Regions from separate parts of the Streptomyces thermoalcalitolerans genome, predicted to be linked through region 1. Evidence: riboswitches for the same ligand, from Rfam matches in the RefSeq annotation. Region 1 holds a riboswitch; the other holds the start of a gene.
What was found. A riboswitch is a leader RNA that binds a small molecule or an ion and turns the genes downstream of it on or off. The one in region 1 is predicted to bind cobalamin.
Positions count from the first base shown of each region.

Region 2: another riboswitch for cobalamin. It lies ahead of ABD224_RS17115 (ribonucleoside-diphosphate reductase subunit alpha); the one in region 1 lies ahead of ABD224_RS08255 (energy-coupling factor ABC transporter permease).

Region 1 is NZ_BAAAHG010000009.1:97,388-105,261, forward strand. Features, by position in the region: gene ABD224_RS08250 (TerD family protein) at 1-1,852, shown strand, start outside; cobalamin riboswitch at 2,036-2,221, shown strand; gene ABD224_RS08255 (energy-coupling factor ABC transporter permease) at 2,252-2,959, shown strand; gene ABD224_RS08260 (energy-coupling factor ABC transporter substrate-binding protein) at 2,959-3,330, shown strand; gene cbiQ (cobalt ECF transporter T component CbiQ) at 3,336-4,085, shown strand; gene ABD224_RS08270 (energy-coupling factor ABC transporter ATP-binding protein) at 4,082-4,954, shown strand; gene ABD224_RS08275 (O-acetyl-ADP-ribose deacetylase) at 4,981-5,496, opposite strand; gene ABD224_RS08280 (phytoene desaturase family protein) at 5,493-6,902, opposite strand; gene ABD224_RS08285 (inositol monophosphatase family protein) at 7,108-7,874, opposite strand, start outside.
Region 2 is NZ_BAAAHG010000028.1:34,375-42,248, reverse strand. Features, by position in the region: gene ABD224_RS17135 (GntR family transcriptional regulator) at 38-802, shown strand; gene ABD224_RS17130 (DUF3311 domain-containing protein) at 921-1,190, shown strand; gene mctP (monocarboxylate uptake permease MctP) at 1,187-2,797, shown strand; gene ABD224_RS17120 (GNAT family N-acetyltransferase) at 2,873-3,385, shown strand; adenosylcobalamin-variant (AdoCbl-variant) riboswitch at 3,504-3,615, shown strand; gene ABD224_RS17115 (ribonucleoside-diphosphate reductase subunit alpha) at 3,747-6,155, shown strand; gene ABD224_RS17110 (ribonucleotide-diphosphate reductase subunit beta) at 6,155-7,183, shown strand; gene ABD224_RS17105 (helix-turn-helix domain-containing protein) at 7,477-7,874, shown strand, end outside.

The DNA.
Region 1 (7,874 bases):
GGAGACCTCCGGGCTGGTCGCGCGCCGCGACCGGGTGCTGTCCGTGGCCGTGGTGACGCTGGGGCCGGACGGCGAACAGACCGGGGAATATTCGACGCTGCTGAATCCCGGCTGTGATCCCGGGCCCGTGCGGGTGCACGGGCTGACTCCCGAACGGCTGCGCGGGGCGCCCCGCTTCGAGGAGGTGGCCGGGCGGATCGGCGCGATGCTCCAGGGCCGGGTGCTGGTCGCGCACAACGCCCAGTTCGACTACGACTTCCTCGCGCACGAGTTCGCACGGGCCGGTCTGCGGCTGCCGGTCACGCGGAGGCTGTGCACGCTGGCGCTGAACCGGCGGATCGACCCGCCCACCCGCGACCTGAAACTGGGGACGCTCGCCGCGCACTACGGCGTCACGCGGGTGAAGGCGCACGACGCACTCGACGACACCCGGGTCCTGGCCGGGGTGCTGCGGGCCTCGCTGCGGGAGGCGGCGCGGCTGGAGCTGCCCCTGCCTCTGGTGGCCTGCCCGCCGCGGCAGAATTCCCGGTTCGCGCCACGCCCGCCCAAGACGCCGTGCGCCTTCCGCAACCCCGGGCGTCTCACCGCAGGCGGGCCGCTGGTGCAGGGCATGAAAGTGGCCGTCACCGGAGAGACCCGGACCCCGCGGACCGTGCTGGTGGAGCGGGCCGTCGCCGCCGGGTTGAACGTGGTGTCCTCCGTCAGCCGGCACACCAGCGTCCTGGTCGCCGACAACTCCTCCGCCGGCACCGCCAAGGCCCGGCGGGCACGGGCGGACGGCGTGCCGGTCATCGACGAACAGACCTTCCTGGAACTGCTGGACGACGTACGGCCGGGAACTCCGCATGAGGCGGCGGCCCCGGCTCCCCCGGGCACGCCCGCGCAGCCGCCTACCGTGCCCGCGCAGCGGTCACCCGACCGGGTCGATGCCGTCGCTCCCCGGCCTCCGGCCCCCGTTTCCGCTCCCTCTCCCGCCACGGGGTCAGGAACACGGCCCGGCCCCGACGAGCCGGAGCACCAACCGAAGCCTGCCCGGCGCCGCGCGCGACCGAACGGTCCCCTGGCGGGGCGACGTGTGCTCGTCCTGGGCGGCACGCACCCCCAGGCCGCAAGGGCCCGTGCGCGCATCGTCGAACTCGGGGGCGCCGCCGCCATCAACCTGTCCGCGAGCGTCACCGATGTCGTCCTGCTCCCCAGGGGTGAGACCGACCGCCGTATGCGGCGCATCACCTCGCTCGCCGTGCCCACGCACGACGCGGCCTGGCTCGACGCCCCGGTCCTCGAGCAGGCCGCCGACGACCGGCGCCCGGCCCCTCAGGTGCTGCCGCGCGGCGGCGTCGTCGACCTTCCCGGTCCGGACGAGCGGACCCCGGCGTCCCCGTGGACCGTCACGGCCTCCTGGGCGCAGCAGACGACGTGTGAGATCGACGTGGTCGCGTTCGTGCTCGATGAGGACGAACAGGTGGCCTTCGACGAGGACTTCGTCTTCTACGGTGCCCCGGAGAACCCCGGTGGGACGGTACGGCTGCTCAGCGACGGACCGACCGAGCAGACCATCAGCATCGACCTCGCCACGCTGCCGCCGTCGGCCCGGCGCGTCGTCGTCGCGGCCGCCATCGACGGCACGCCCACCTTCGGCGACGTCGGCGCCATCCAGATCAGCTCCGGTCCCGGCACCAGTGCCGCGCCGTTCGTCCAGGCCACCGTGGACGCCGCGACCACCGAGCGCACCATGCTGCTCACCGAGATCTACCGTCGCGGCCCCCGCTGGCGGCTTCGCGTCGTCGGCCAGGGCTACGACCACGGTCTGGACGCCCTCGCCCGTCGGTACGGCGTCGACGTCGTCGACTGATCCGGCCGGCCCGCGCGGCGAACGCCTCGTACGCCCCGCCGCCCGGGGGCACGAACCGCGTCTCCTCGACGGCGGCGCGGACACGCGGCAGCGGGAGGCCGACGGCTCCGGTGCGCTCGCGCGCTCTCCCGCCGTGCTCGTGTGCGCTCTCCCGCCGTGCTTGTCAGCGGCTTCCGCCGGGCACTACGCTCACCATGCTTCGGTGAACGGGAAATCCGGTGTGATGCCGGTGCGGCCCTCGCCACTGTGATCGGGAAGTCCGGCTCCGGCCCCTCGCGGGCAGCCACTGGGCCTTCGCGGGCCTGGGAAGGCGGAGTCCGGGCGCTCTCACCCGTCAGCCAGGAGACCGGCCGAGGCGCGTCAACCATCCACGAGGTGCTGGAGAGGGTCTGCCGAGCCATGCACATAGCCGAGGGCTTTCTGCCTCCGGCGCACGCGGTCGCCTGGGGCGTCGCGTCCGCGCCGTTCGTCGTCCACGGAGTACGGACACTCACCCGTGAGGTCAGGAAGCACCCGGAGAGCACACTGCTCCTCGGCGCCTCCGGTGCCTTCACCTTCGTCCTGTCCGCTCTGAAACTGCCGTCGGTCACCGGGAGTTGTTCCCATCCGACCGGCACCGGGCTGGGTGCCATCCTGTTCCGGCCGCCGGTCATGGCGGTGCTGGGCACCATCACGCTGCTCTTCCAGGCGCTGCTGCTGGCCCACGGCGGGCTGACCACGCTCGGCGCCAACGTCTTCTCCATGGCGGTCGTCGGGCCCTGGGTGGGGTACGGCGTCCACCGGCTGCTGCGCCGCTGTGACGTGCCGCTGATGGTCGCGGTGTTCTTCGGCGCGTTCGCCGCCGATCTGTCCACCTACTGCGTCACCTCCGTGCAGCTGGCGCTCGCCTTCCCCGACCCGGGCAGCGGATTCCTGGGAGCGCTCGGCAAGTTCGGTTCGGTCTTCGCCGTGACGCAGATCCCGCTCGCAGTGAGCGAGGGGCTGCTCACGGTGCTCGTGATGCGGCTGCTGGTGCAGTCCAGCAAGGGTGAACTGACCCGGCTGGGGGTGCTCGTGACCGGCGGGCGGACCGAGGCGAAGGCGACCGGCACCGGGGCGGTGGCGTGATGAGGAAGAACACGAGGACCAACCTCCTGCTGCTGCTCGCCGTGGTCGCGCTCGCCGTGCTGCCCCTGGTGCTCGGCCTCGGCGACCACAAGGAGGAGCCGTTCACCGGCGCCGACGCCGAGGCGGAGACGGTGATCACCGAGCTCGAACCGGACTACGAGCCGTGGTTCTCCCCGCTGTACGAACCGCCCTCCGGGGAGATCGAGTCTGCGCTGTTCGCCGTGCAGGCCGCCCTCGGCTCGGGCGTGCTCGCCTACTACTTCGGTCTCCGCCGGGGCCGCCGGCAGGGTGAGCAGCGGGCCCGCGCACGGCAGGCCGCCGCCGAGGACGCCGGGAGCACCGCCGAGAAGTCCGAGGTCCAGGGGTCCTGAGTCCCGTGCTGCCGATCGACACGGCGGCGCACAGCAGTCGCTGGCGCTGCCGCCATCCCGTGGACAAGGCCGTGCTCGGACTGGGCCTGACCGCCCTGGCGATCGCCCTGCCGCCCTGGCCGGGCGCGGCCCTGGTGCTCCTCACCACCCTCGTGGTGCTGCTGGGCCCGGCGGGAGTGCCGGGCCGGCGGCTGTGGCGTGCCTACCGGGTGCCTCTGGGCTTCTGCGTCACCGGAGCCGCCACCCTCCTCGTCCAGGTCGGCGGCCCGGAGGGAGTGCTGTCCCTCGCCGACGACGGACCGCGCCGCGCCGGTGAACTGCTGCTGCGCACCTCGGCCGCCTCCCTCGGTGTGCTGCTGTTCGCCTTCACCACCCCGATGTCCGACCTGCTGCCCCGGCTGATCAGGGCCGGGGTGCCCGACCCGGTCGTGGACGTCGCCCTGGTGACCTACCGCATGAGCTCTCTGCTGCTGGACTCGATCCGCCGGGTCCGTGCGGCCCAGGCCGCCCGGCTCGGGCACACCACCCGGGCCGCGACCTGGCGCTCCCTGGCCGGACTCGGCGCCACCGCCTTCGTCCGCGCCTTCGACCGGGCCTCCCGGCTCCAGGCCGGACTCGCCGGACGCGGCTACGACGGCACCCTGCGGGTGCTGGTGCCCGAGGCCCGGGTCTCCGTCCGGTTCACCCTCGGCAGCGTCGTGCTCCTCGGCTGCGTCGCCGCTCTCACCTTCGTGCTGAAAGGGCCCTTGTCATGAGTGAGCCAGGTGAGCAGGTGCTCGTCGCCCTGCGGGGGGCGTCCTTCGCCTACGAGGACGGCCCCACCGTCCTCGACGGCCTCGACTTCGACATCCGCGAGGGACGCGCGCTCGTTCTGCTCGGCCGCAACGGCAGCGGCAAGACCACCCTGCTGCGGCTGCTCAGCGGGGGGCTGAGGCCCCGCACCGGCCGGCTGACCGTCGAGGGACGGCCGGTGACGTACGACCGCAAGGGGCTGACCCGGCTGCGGACCACCGTCCAGCTGGTCGTCCAGGACCCCGACGACCAGCTCTTCGCCGCCTCCGTCGCCCAGGACGTGTCGTTCGGGCCGCTCAACCTCGGCCTGCCGGACACCGAGGTCCGGGCCCGGGTCGACGAGGCCCTCGGCGCCCTCGGCATCACCCATCTGGCCGACCGGCCCACCCATCTGCTCTCCTACGGGCAGCGCAAACGCACCGCCATCGCCGGTGCGATTGCCATGCGGCCCCGTGTGCTCATCCTCGACGAACCGACCGCCGGCCTCGACCCGGACGGGCAGGAGCGGCTGCTCGTCACCCTCGGCGAGCTGCGGGCGGGCGGCACCACGGTCGTCATGGCCACCCACGACGTCGACCTCGCCCTGCGCTGGGCCGACGACGCGGCCCTGCTCACCCCGGACGGGGTGCGGACCGGTCCGGCGGCGGCGATGCTGGCCCGTACGGATCTGCTCCGGCAGGCGGGGCTGCGGCTGCCGTGGGGCGTCGCGGCGGCGGAACTGCTGCTCGCGCAGGGCCTGTTGACGGATGCCGCGGCCGCTCCGCGCACCCCGGAGGAGCTGTCCGCGTTCCTGCGGGCCGACACCGCTTCCCCGGTCCGCGCCGACGGCTGACGCATCCGGCACACGGCCGGCCGGGGTCAGCCGATCCGTGCGGCGAACGCCCTGTACGCCGTGTCGTCGAAGAGCACGAATCGCACCTCCTCGACGGCGGTCCCGGTCCGCCGGACGGTCTCCACCGCGATCCGGGCCGCGTCGTCCAGCGGCCAGCGGTGGACGCCGGTGGAGATGGCCGGGAAGGCGACCGTCCGTGCGCCGAGCTCGTCGGCGACGCGAAGGGACTCGCGGTAGCAGGAGGCCAGCAGGTGCGAGCGGTCCTCGGTGCGGCTGTGGACGGGACCGACGGTGTGGATCACCCATCGGGCGTCCAGGTCACCGGCCGTCGTGGCGACCGCCTGGCCGGTGGGCAGGCCCTTGCCGTAGCGGGAGGCGCGCAGGGCACGGCACTCCTGGAGGATCGCGGGGCCGCCGCGGCGGTGGATGGCGCCGTCGACGCCTCCGCCGCCGAGAAGGGAGGAGTTGGCGGCGTTGACGATCGCGTCGACGCGCTGCCGGGTGATGTCGCCCTGGACGAGGGTGAGGGTGGTGGACGTCATGACTGCCGCAGCCTCCGCCAGACGGCCTTCGCCGCGTTGTGCCCCGACATGCCGTGCACTCCGGGGCCCGGCGGGGTGGCCGAGGAGCAGAGGAAGACGGCCGGGTGCGGAGTGCTGTACGGGAAGAGGGACGGCTTGGGACGCAGCAGGAGCTGAAGCCCCGAGGCCGCGCCGGTGGCGATGTCGCCGCCGACGTAGTTGGCGTTGCGGGCGGCGATCTCGGGCGGGCCGGCGACGGCACGGGCGAGGACACGGTCGCGGAAGCCGGGGGCGTAGCGTTCCAGCTGGCGTTCCACGGCGTCGGTGAGGTCCCCGGTCCAGCCGTTGGGGACATGGCCGTACACCCAGAAGACCTGCTTCCCGGCGGGTGCGCGGGTGGGGTCGGCGACGCTGGGCTGGACCGTGATGAGGAAGGGCCGGTCGGGTGCGCGGCCCTCGCGGGAGGCGGCACGCAGCGCGGCGCCGATCTCGGCGCTGTTCGCGCCGATCTGCACGGTGCCGGCGCTGCGGGGCTCCTCCGCGGTCCACGGGACCGGCCCGTCCAGCGCGTAGTCGATCTTGAAGACGGCGGCGCCGTAGCGGTAGCCGTCGTAGTACCGGCCGAGGCCGGCGATGCGGGCCAGCGCGGTGGGCGAGGTGTCGAAGACGTACGCCCGTGCGGGCGGCAGGTCGTCGAGGCGTTTGACCTCGTAGTCGGTGTGCAGGGCGCCGCCGAGGTCCTTCAGGTAGGCGGCGAGCGCGTCGGAGATCGCCTGGGAGCCGCCGCGGGCGACCGGCCAGCCGCGGGCGTGCGCGGCCAGCGCGAAGACCAGGCCGATCGCGCTGGTGGCGAAGCCGCTGAGCGGGGAAATGACGTGCGCGACGAGACCGGCGAAGAGGGTCTTGGCACGCTCGTCGCGGAAGCGTCGCATCAGCCAGGTGGACGGGGGCAGGCCGACCAGGCCGAAGCGGGCGAGGGTGACCGGGTCGCGGGGCAGCGCGGTCAGGGGCAGCGACATGAAGTCGCGGACCAGGGTGTCCCACCGGGGCAGGAACGGCTCGACCAGCCTGCGGTACGCCCCCGCGTCGCGCGGCCCGAAGGAGGCGGCCGTCTCGGCGACCGACCGGGACAGCACGGCCGCGGTGCCGTCCGGGAAGGGGTGGGCCATGGGCAGCGGGGCGTGCAGCCACTGCAGGCCGTAGCGCTCCAGGGGCAGGGCGCGGAACGCGGGTGAGTTGATGCCGAGGGGGTGCGCGGCGGAGCACGGGTCGTGCCGGAAGCCGGGCAGGGTGAGCTCCTCGGTGCGGGCGCCGCCGCCCACGGTGTCACGCGCCTCGAACACGGCGACGGAGAAGCCGCGGCGGGCGAGTTCCACGGCGGCCGTCAGGCCGTTCGGTCCCGCACCCACCACGACCGCATCGAGCATCGACGGCACCTTCGGACCCCTTCGTCAGCCGATGGCCACTCAGGGTCAGGATATGCCGCGAGACCGACACTCCGGAGGCCGGACGCCTGGACGGCCGGGAGCCCGGCGCCCGGAGCCGGGTGGTCCGACGCCGGACACGGGCCGGAGCGGGGAGGGACGCGGGAGGGACGCGGAGGCCGGAGGCGCCGGCGTCCGGCGGCCCGGCTCAGGAGGCCGGGGCCGGGTCTCCTGTCCCGGGGTGCGGGCCGGGGCCCGCCGTGCCGGACAGCAGCCCGGCCACCTTCTGTGCCGTCGCCGCGTCCCGGGCCGCCGTGAACGGCAGGGAGTTGCCGCCCGTGATGCGGAACGGAGCGCCGGTCAGGGTCAGCTGGGCGCCGCCGGCCTCCTCGACCAGCAGCAGGCCCGCCGCGTGGTCCCACGCCGCCTCCCACGAGAAGGCCGTGGCGTCCACCTCACCACGGGCGACGGCGAGATACTCCAGGCCGGCCGAGCCGCAGGAACGCGGTGCGACACCGTCGGTCCACAGGCCGAGCAGGGCGCGCTTCTGCTCGTCGGTCGTGAAGTCCGGGTGGGAAACGGCGACTTCGAGGGGACGGTCCGGCTCGGGGGCGCCGGAGCGCAGGCGCGTGCCGTCGAGGAAGGCGCCCTGGCCCCGTACCGCCGTGGCGAGTTGGTCGTGCGCCGGTGCGTAGGTCCAGGAGGCCAGGACGACTCCCCGGTGGGCGAGGGCGACCAGGGTGCAGAAGCCGGGGTCGCCGTGCACGAACTGCCGTGTGCCGTCCACGGGGTCGATGATCCAGACGGGGGATTCTCCCTGAAGCGCCTCGTAGACCAGCGGGTTGGCGTGCACCGCCTCCTCGCCGACCACGACGGAGCCGGGCAGCAGGGCACCGAGCGCGTTCGTGAGGTGCCGCTCGGCCAGCCGGTCGGCATCCGTCACCAGGTCGTGCGGCCCGGACTTCTGGTCCACCT
Region 2 (7,874 bases), on a different contig from region 1:
GTCGGTCGCTTCGGCACAGGAGCCGGGAAGGCAGAGCATGAGCACCGACGTCAGCAGTGCGGAGAACGAGGGTGGGACGACCGTCCGTACCGCGCGTGTGCCCAAGTACTACCGTCTGAAGAAGCACCTGCTCGACATGACGGAGACCCAGGCGCCCGGTACGCCGGTCCCGCCCGAGCGGACGCTGGCGGCCGAGTTCGACACCTCGCGCACCACCGTGCGCCAGGCCCTGCAGGAACTGGTCGTCGAGGGCCGGCTGGAGCGCATCCAGGGCAAGGGCACCTTCGTCGCCAAACCGAAGGTCTCCCAGATCCTGCAACTCACCTCCTACACCGAGGACATGCGCGCCCAGGGCCTGGAGCCGACCTCGCAGCTCCTCGACATCGGCTACATCACCGCCGACGACCGGCTCGCGAACCTGCTGGACATCGCCACCGGCGGACGCGTCCTGCGCATCGAGCGGCTGCGCATGGCCAACGGCGAGCCCATGGCCATCGAGACCACGCATCTGTCGGCCAAGCGCTTCCCGGCGCTGCGCCGCAGCCTGACGAAGTACACCTCCCTCTACACCGCCCTCGCCGAGGTCTACGACGTCCATCTCGCCGAGGCCGAGGAGACCATCGAGACCGCACTGGCCACTCCGCGCGAGGCGGGCCTGCTCGGCACCGACGTGGGCCTGCCGATGCTGCTGCTCTCCCGGCACTCGCTGGACCAGGAGGGCCGGCCGGTGGAGTGGGTGCGGTCGGTGTACCGCGGGGACCGCTACAAGTTCGTGGCCCGGCTCAAGCGGCCCGCCGACTGAGGCGGGCGGTCACCGTCCGGCTCAAGACAACTGTGAACAAGGGGTTCCGTTCCCTCGGCACCGTGACCTAGATTTCCTGCGCACTTTGCCGGTGACCTGCGAGGGAGCGGAGCCGCACATGTCAGACGTCCCAGGATTCGGCAGAGGGGTGGTGACCCCCGCGCGGGTGGTCATCGGCCTCTGCCTCGTCGCACCGTTCGTGGCGATGCTGTGGGTCGGTTCGTACGCCAAGACCGACCCCGTGCTCATCGGGATCCCGTTCTTCTACTGGTACCAGATGCTGTGGGTGATCATCTCCACGGCGCTGACGATGGTCGCCTACAAGCTGTGGCAGCGTGACCAGCGCGACCGCGCCACCCGGTCCGAGGACGGAGGCGCGTCGAAGTGAAGGACGGCGTCAACGGCGTCGCGCTCGGCGTCTGCATCTTCTTCTTCCTGCTCGTCACCGTCATGGGCTTCATGGCCGCCCGCTGGCGCAAGGCCGAGAACGAGCACACTCTCGACGAGTGGGGGCTGGGAGGACGGTCGTTCGGCACCTGGATCACCTGGTTCCTGCTCGGCGGCGACCTGTACACGGCGTACACCTTCGTGGCCGTGCCCGCGGCGATCTACGCGACCGGCGCGGCCGGCTTCTTCGCGGTGCCGTACACGATCCTGGTGTACCCGTTGATCTTCACGTTCCTGCCGCGGCTGTGGTCGGTGTCCCACCGGCACGGGTACGTGACGACCTCGGACTTCGTCCGCGGCCGGTTCGGCTCCAAGAGCCTGTCGCTGGCGATGGCGCTCACCGGCATCCTCGCCACCATGCCGTACATCGCGCTCCAACTCGTCGGCATCCAGGCGGTGCTGGACGTGATGGGCGTCGGCGGCGGCGACAGCACCCACTGGTTCGTGAAGGACCTGCCGCTGCTGCTCGCCTTCGGTGTGCTGGCGGCGTACACCTACTCGTCGGGGCTGCGTGCGCCCGCGCTGATCGCGTTCGTGAAGGACACCCTCATCTACCTCGTCATCGCGGTCGCGATCATCTACATCCCGATCAAGCTGGGCGGCTTCCACGACGTGTTCGCCAAGGCGGGCGAGAAGTACGCCGAGGCGGGGGCGGGCGGTCTGGTGCCGGCACCGGCCGGCCAGTGGACGTACGCCACGCTGGCCCTGGGCTCCGCGCTCGCGCTGTTCATGTACCCGCACTCGATCACCGCGACGCTGTCCTCGCGCAGCCGTGAGGTGATCCGCCGCAACACCACCATCCTGCCGCTGTACTCGCTGATGCTGGGCATGCTCGCTCTGCTGGGCTTCATGGCCATCGCGGCCGGGGTGAAGGTGGACAACGGCCAGCTCGCCATTCCGCAGCTGTTCGAGAACATGTTCCCGGACTGGTTCGCGGGCGTGGCGTTCGCGGCGATCGGCATCGGTGCGCTGGTGCCCGCGGCGATCATGTCGATCGCCGCCGCGAACCTGTTCACCCGCAACGTCTACAAGGACTTCATCAGGCCGAACGCCACGGCCGAGGAGGAGACCCGGGTCTCCAAGATCGTGTCGCTGCTGGTGAAGGTGGGCGCGCTGGTCTTCGTGCTGGCCATGGACAAGACGGTCGCCATCAACTTCCAGCTGCTCGGCGGCATCTGGATCCTGCAGACCTTCCCGGCCCTGGTCGGCGGTCTGTTCACCCGCTGGTTCCACCGCTGGGCGCTGCTGGCGGGCTGGGCGGTCGGCATGGTCTACGGCACGGTCGCGGCCTACGGGGTCGCCTCGCCGACGCAGAAGCACTTCGGCGGTTCGGCGAAGGAGATCCCGGGCATCGGCGAGGTCGGCTACATCGGTCTGACGGCGTTCGTGCTCAATGCGGCCGTCGTGGTGGTCCTGACGGTCGTTCTGAGGGCGGTCAAGGCGCCCGAGGGCACCGACGAGACCAAGCCGGAGGACTACACGGCGGACGCGGGCGACCCGGGGGTCGAGGTGGAACTCCCGCCGGCCACCGCGGGAGCCGCCCGCTGAGGAACGGGTGTGACGCGGGCCGCCGGTTCTCCTCCGGCGGCCCGCTGTCGTATCCGTGCGGCACACTTCACGCCCATGGACTTCACGATCCGGCCGGTGGAACCCGGCGAGTACGACACCCTCGGGGAGATCACCGCCCAGGCCTATCTCCAGGACGGGCTCCTCGATTTCGGGGAGAGCGACGCGTACCTCGGCGAACTGCGCGACGTGGCCAAGCGGGCGGCCGCCGCCGAGGTGCTGGTGGCCGTGGCGGACGACAACGAGGTGCTCGGTGGCGTGACCTTCGTGCCCGCCGGAGGTCCCCTGGCCGAGATCTCCGGCCCGGGCGAGGCCGAGATACGGATGCTCGCGGTCGCGCACGCGGCCCGCCGCCGGGGTGTCGGCGAGGCGCTCGTACGGGCCTGTCTGGACCGGGCACGGGCCATGGACGGCTGTGTCCGCGTGGTGCTGTCGACCCAGAGCACCATGCACTCCGCCCACCGGATCTACGAACGCCTGGGCTTCGTCCGCACACCCGAACGCGACTGGAACCCCCTGCCGCACATCGACGACATCACTCTGCTCACCTACGCGCTGACGCTGAACTGACGACCGGACCGGCACCGAGCCGGCTCCGGGCCGACGCCACGTTACCCATCTGACCCAGGCTCAGCACAACATCTGGGGGTGCTTCCCCGCCCCGGCACAACATGTATGCTCATGCTCGCTGTCGCCGCAGGGGAATCCGGTGCGAATCCGGAACTGTCCCGCAACGGTGTATTCGCACACGTGTGCCCGCATGGCCGTGTACGTGCGTCAGTCCGAGTACCTGCCGGCAGTGCACCCGGCCGCCCGGTCCGGGTGCCCCGACGTCCAGGCCTCGTGGGGTGGGCCGGTGGACGCGACGCCGCGTGCGCTCGTGTGCTGCCCTGCCCTCGACGAGGCCCGTGCCGAGCGAGGGAGATCCCACGTGACCATCGCGTCAGCCGACCCGGCCTCAGCCACGGCCCCGGAGGCCGGCAGTCCCGGCGCCGCACTGCTGCAGACCCTGACCGAGTTGACCGCCGACCTTCCCGACGCCGACCCCGGCCGGGTCGCCGCCGCCGCGCTGCGCGGCCGGTCGGCCCACGCCGACGAGGCCGAGCTGCGGGAACTGGCCACGGAGGCGGCCGCCGGACTCATCTCCGAGGACCCCGCCTACTCACGGCTGGCCGCCCGGCTGCTGACCCTCGGCATCCGCGACGAGGTCGCCTCCCAGGGCGTCACGTCGTTCACCGGCTCCATCGCCGTCGGTCACCGCGAGGGCCTGATCGCCGACCGGACGGCCGCGTTCGTCCGCGTGCACGGCGAACGGCTGGACGCCCTGGTCGACCCGGCCGCCGACGACCGCTTCGGCTACTTCGGTCTGCGCACCCTGTACAGCCGCTATCTGCTGCGGCACCCGGTCAGCCGCAAGGTGATCGAGACGCCCCAGTACTTCCTGCTGCGGGTGGCGAGCGGCCTGGCCGAGGACGACACCGCGCGCTCCCTCGACGAGGTCGCGGAGCTGTACGGGCTGATGAGCCGCCTCGACTACCTGCCCTCCTCCCCCACGCTGTTCAACTCCGGCACCCGGCACCCCCAGATGTCGTCCTGCTATCTGCTGGACTCCCCCGGGGACGAGCTGGACTCGATCTACGAGCGCTACCACCAGGTCGCCCGTCTGTCCAAGCACGCCGGCGGCATCGGCATCGCCTACTCCCGCATCCGCTCGCGCGGTTCGCTGATCCGCGGCACCAACGGGCTCTCGGGCGGCATCGTGCCGTTCCTGAAGACCCTGGACGCCTCGGTGGCCGCCGTGAACCAGGGCGGCCGGCGCAAGGGCGCGGCGGCGGTCTACCTGGAGACCTGGCACGCGGACGTCGAGGAGTTCCTGGAGCTGCGGGACAACACCGGCGACGACGCCCGCCGCACGCACAACCTGAACCTCGCGCACTGGGTCCCCGACGAGTTCATGCGCCGGGTGGACGCAGACGAGCAGTGGTCGCTGTTCTCCCCCTCCGACGTGCCGGAGCTGACCGATCTGTGGGGCGAGGAGTTCGACGCCGCGTACCGGGCCGCGGAGGCCAGGGGCCTGGCGAAAAAGACACTGCCGGCCCGCGAGCTGTACGGCCGCATGATGCGCACCCTCGCGCAGACCGGCAACGGCTGGATGACCTTCAAGGACACCGCCAACCGCACCGCCAACCAGACGGCCGAGCCCGGCCACGTCGTCCACTCCTCCAACCTCTGCACGGAGATCCTGGAGGTCACGGACGACGGCGAGACCGCGGTCTGCAACCTGGGGTCGGTCAATCTGAGCGCGTTCGTGCGCGACGGGGACGGCGAGGACAGCAAGGACAGCGGGGACAGCGGGGGCGTCGGGAGCATCGACTGGGAGCGGCTGGACGAGACGGTCCGCACCGCCGTCACCTTCCTCGACCGCGTGGTCGACATCAACTTCTACCCGACCGAGCAGGCACGCCGGTCCAACGCCCGGTGGCGCCCGGTGGGCCTGGGGGTCATGGGCCTGCAGGACGTGTTCTTCAAGCTGCGGCTGCCCTTCGACTCCCCGGAGGCGAGGGCCCTGTCCACCCGGATCGCCGAACGGATCATGCTCGCCGCGTACGAGACCTCCGTCGCGCTCGCCGAGCGGCACGGCCCCCTTCCGGCCTGGGAGAAGACCCGTACGGCCCGGGGTGTGCTGCACCCCGACCACTACGACGTCGCGTTCACCTGGCCCGAGCGCTGGGCGGCCCTGCGCGAGCGCGTCGCCGCGGCCGGCATGCGCAACGCGCTGCTGCTCGCCATCGCCCCGACCGCCACCATCGCCTCGATCGCGGGCGTGTACGAGTGCATCGAGCCGCAGGTCTCCAACCTGTTCAAGCGCGAGACGCTGTCCGGGGAGTTCCTCCAGGTCAACTCCTATCTGGTGGCCGACCTGAAGAAGCTCGGCGTCTGGGACGCCCGGACCCGGGAGGCACTGCGCGAGGCGGGCGGCTCGGTGCAGGGCTTCGTCTGGATCCCCGAGGACGTACGGAAGCTGTACCGCACGGCGTGGGAGATCCCGCAGCGCGCCCTGATCGACATGGCGGCCGCCCGCACCCCGTTCCTGGACCAGTCGCAGTCCCTGAACCTGTTCATGGAGACGCCGACCATCGGCAAGCTCTCCTCGATGTACGCGTACGCGTGGAAGCAGGGCCTGAAGACGACGTACTACCTGCGTTCCCGCCCGGCCACCCGGATCGCCCCCGCGGCCCGGGCACAGCACCGCACCACCGCCCCCGCACCGCGGGCGACCGCGTCGGACGCCGTCGCCTGCTCCCTGGAGAACCCCGAGTCCTGCGAGGCCTGCCAGTGATGTCCACCCGTCCCCCGGCCGCCCGCCCCCAGAATCTGCTCGACCCCGGCTTCGAGCTGACCCTGCGTCCGATGCGCTACCCCGACTTCTACGAGCGCTACCGGGACGCCATCAAGAACACCTGGACCGTGGAGGAGGTCGACCTCCACTCGGACGTCCCCGACCTCGCGAAGCTGACGCCGGGCGAGCATCACCTCATCAGCCGGCTGGTCGCGTTCTTCGCCACCGGCGACTCGATCGTCGCCAACAACCTGGTGCTGACCCTCTACAAGCACATCAACTCCCCCGAGGCGCGGCTGTATCTGAGCAGGCAGCTCTTCGAGGAGGCGGTGCACGTCCAGTTCTATCTGACGCTGCTGGACACCTATCTCCCCGACCCGGACGACCGCGCCGCCGCCTTCGCGGCCATCGAGCACATCCCCTCCATCCGCGAGAAGGCCGAGTTCTGCTTCACGTGGATGGACTCGGTGGAGGAGCTGGACCGTCTGGAGACGAAGGCGGACCGCCGTCGCTTCCTGCTCAATCTGATCTGCTTCGCCGCGTGCATCGAGGGTCTGTTCTTCTACGGCGCCTTCGCCTACGTGTACTGGTTCCGCAGCCGGGGCCTGCTGCACGGGCTGGCCACCGGCACCAACTGGGTGTTCCGGGACGAGACGATGCACATGTCGTTCGCCTTCGACGTGGTGGACACCGTCCGCAAGGAGGAGCCGGACCTCTTCGACGACGCGTTGCAGCAGCAGGTCACCGACATGCTGAGGGAGGCGGTCGGGGCCGAGCTGCAGTTCGCGCGTGATCTGTGCGGTGACGGCCTGCCGGGGATGAACACCGACTCCATGCGGCAGTACCTGGAGTGCGTCGCCGATCAGCGTCTGACACGTCTCGGCTTCGCCCCGGTGTACGGCTCGGACAACCCCTTCTCCTTCATGGAGCTCCAGGGTGTTCAGGAGCTGACCAACTTCTTCGAACGGCGTCCGTCGGCGTACCAGGTGGCGGTGGAGGGCACCGTCGACCTGAACGAGGACTTCTGACCGGCGCACCTCTGCCGGGGGTCCCGGTTCTTCCGGGGCCCCTGGTCCTTCCGGGGCTTCCGGCCCTCCCGGGCCCGCCGGAGCTGACGGTCGATACGGAGGTCGCGGACGGCACCGATCGCCGCGGGCAGGACCATGAGGACCAGGAGCCCGAGGACGGTGATCAGGGTGATGAGACCTTGCAGCTGTGTCGTATCCATGGACACCACTGTCGCGCCGGGCACTCCCTTTCGTGAGTGGCAGGACTGCCGTACATCTTCAAATTCCTGCCACTGCCGCGGCATACTGGCAGCATGCTGAAGAACGTGGCCGCCGTCCTGCTGGACCAGGTGCATCCCTTCGAACTCGGCGTCGTCTGCGAGGTCTTCGGACTCGACCGCAGCGACGAGGGGCTGCCGGTGTACGACTTCGCGACCGTCTCCGCGGAGGGGACGCCGCTGCGCACCCACGTCCCCGGTCTCACGTTCTCGACGCCGTACGGCCTGGAGCGGCTGGAGGAGGCGGACCTGATCGTGGTGCCGGCCTCGGACGCGGCCCCCTCGTGCGACTTCCCGCCCGCGCTGCTCGACGCGCTCAACCGGGCCGTGGACCGCGGGGCGCGGGTGCTCAGCGTCTGCTCGGGCGTCTTCGTGCTGGGCGCCGCCGGGCTGCTGGACGGGCGGCGCTGCGCGGTGCACTGGCGGCACGCGGA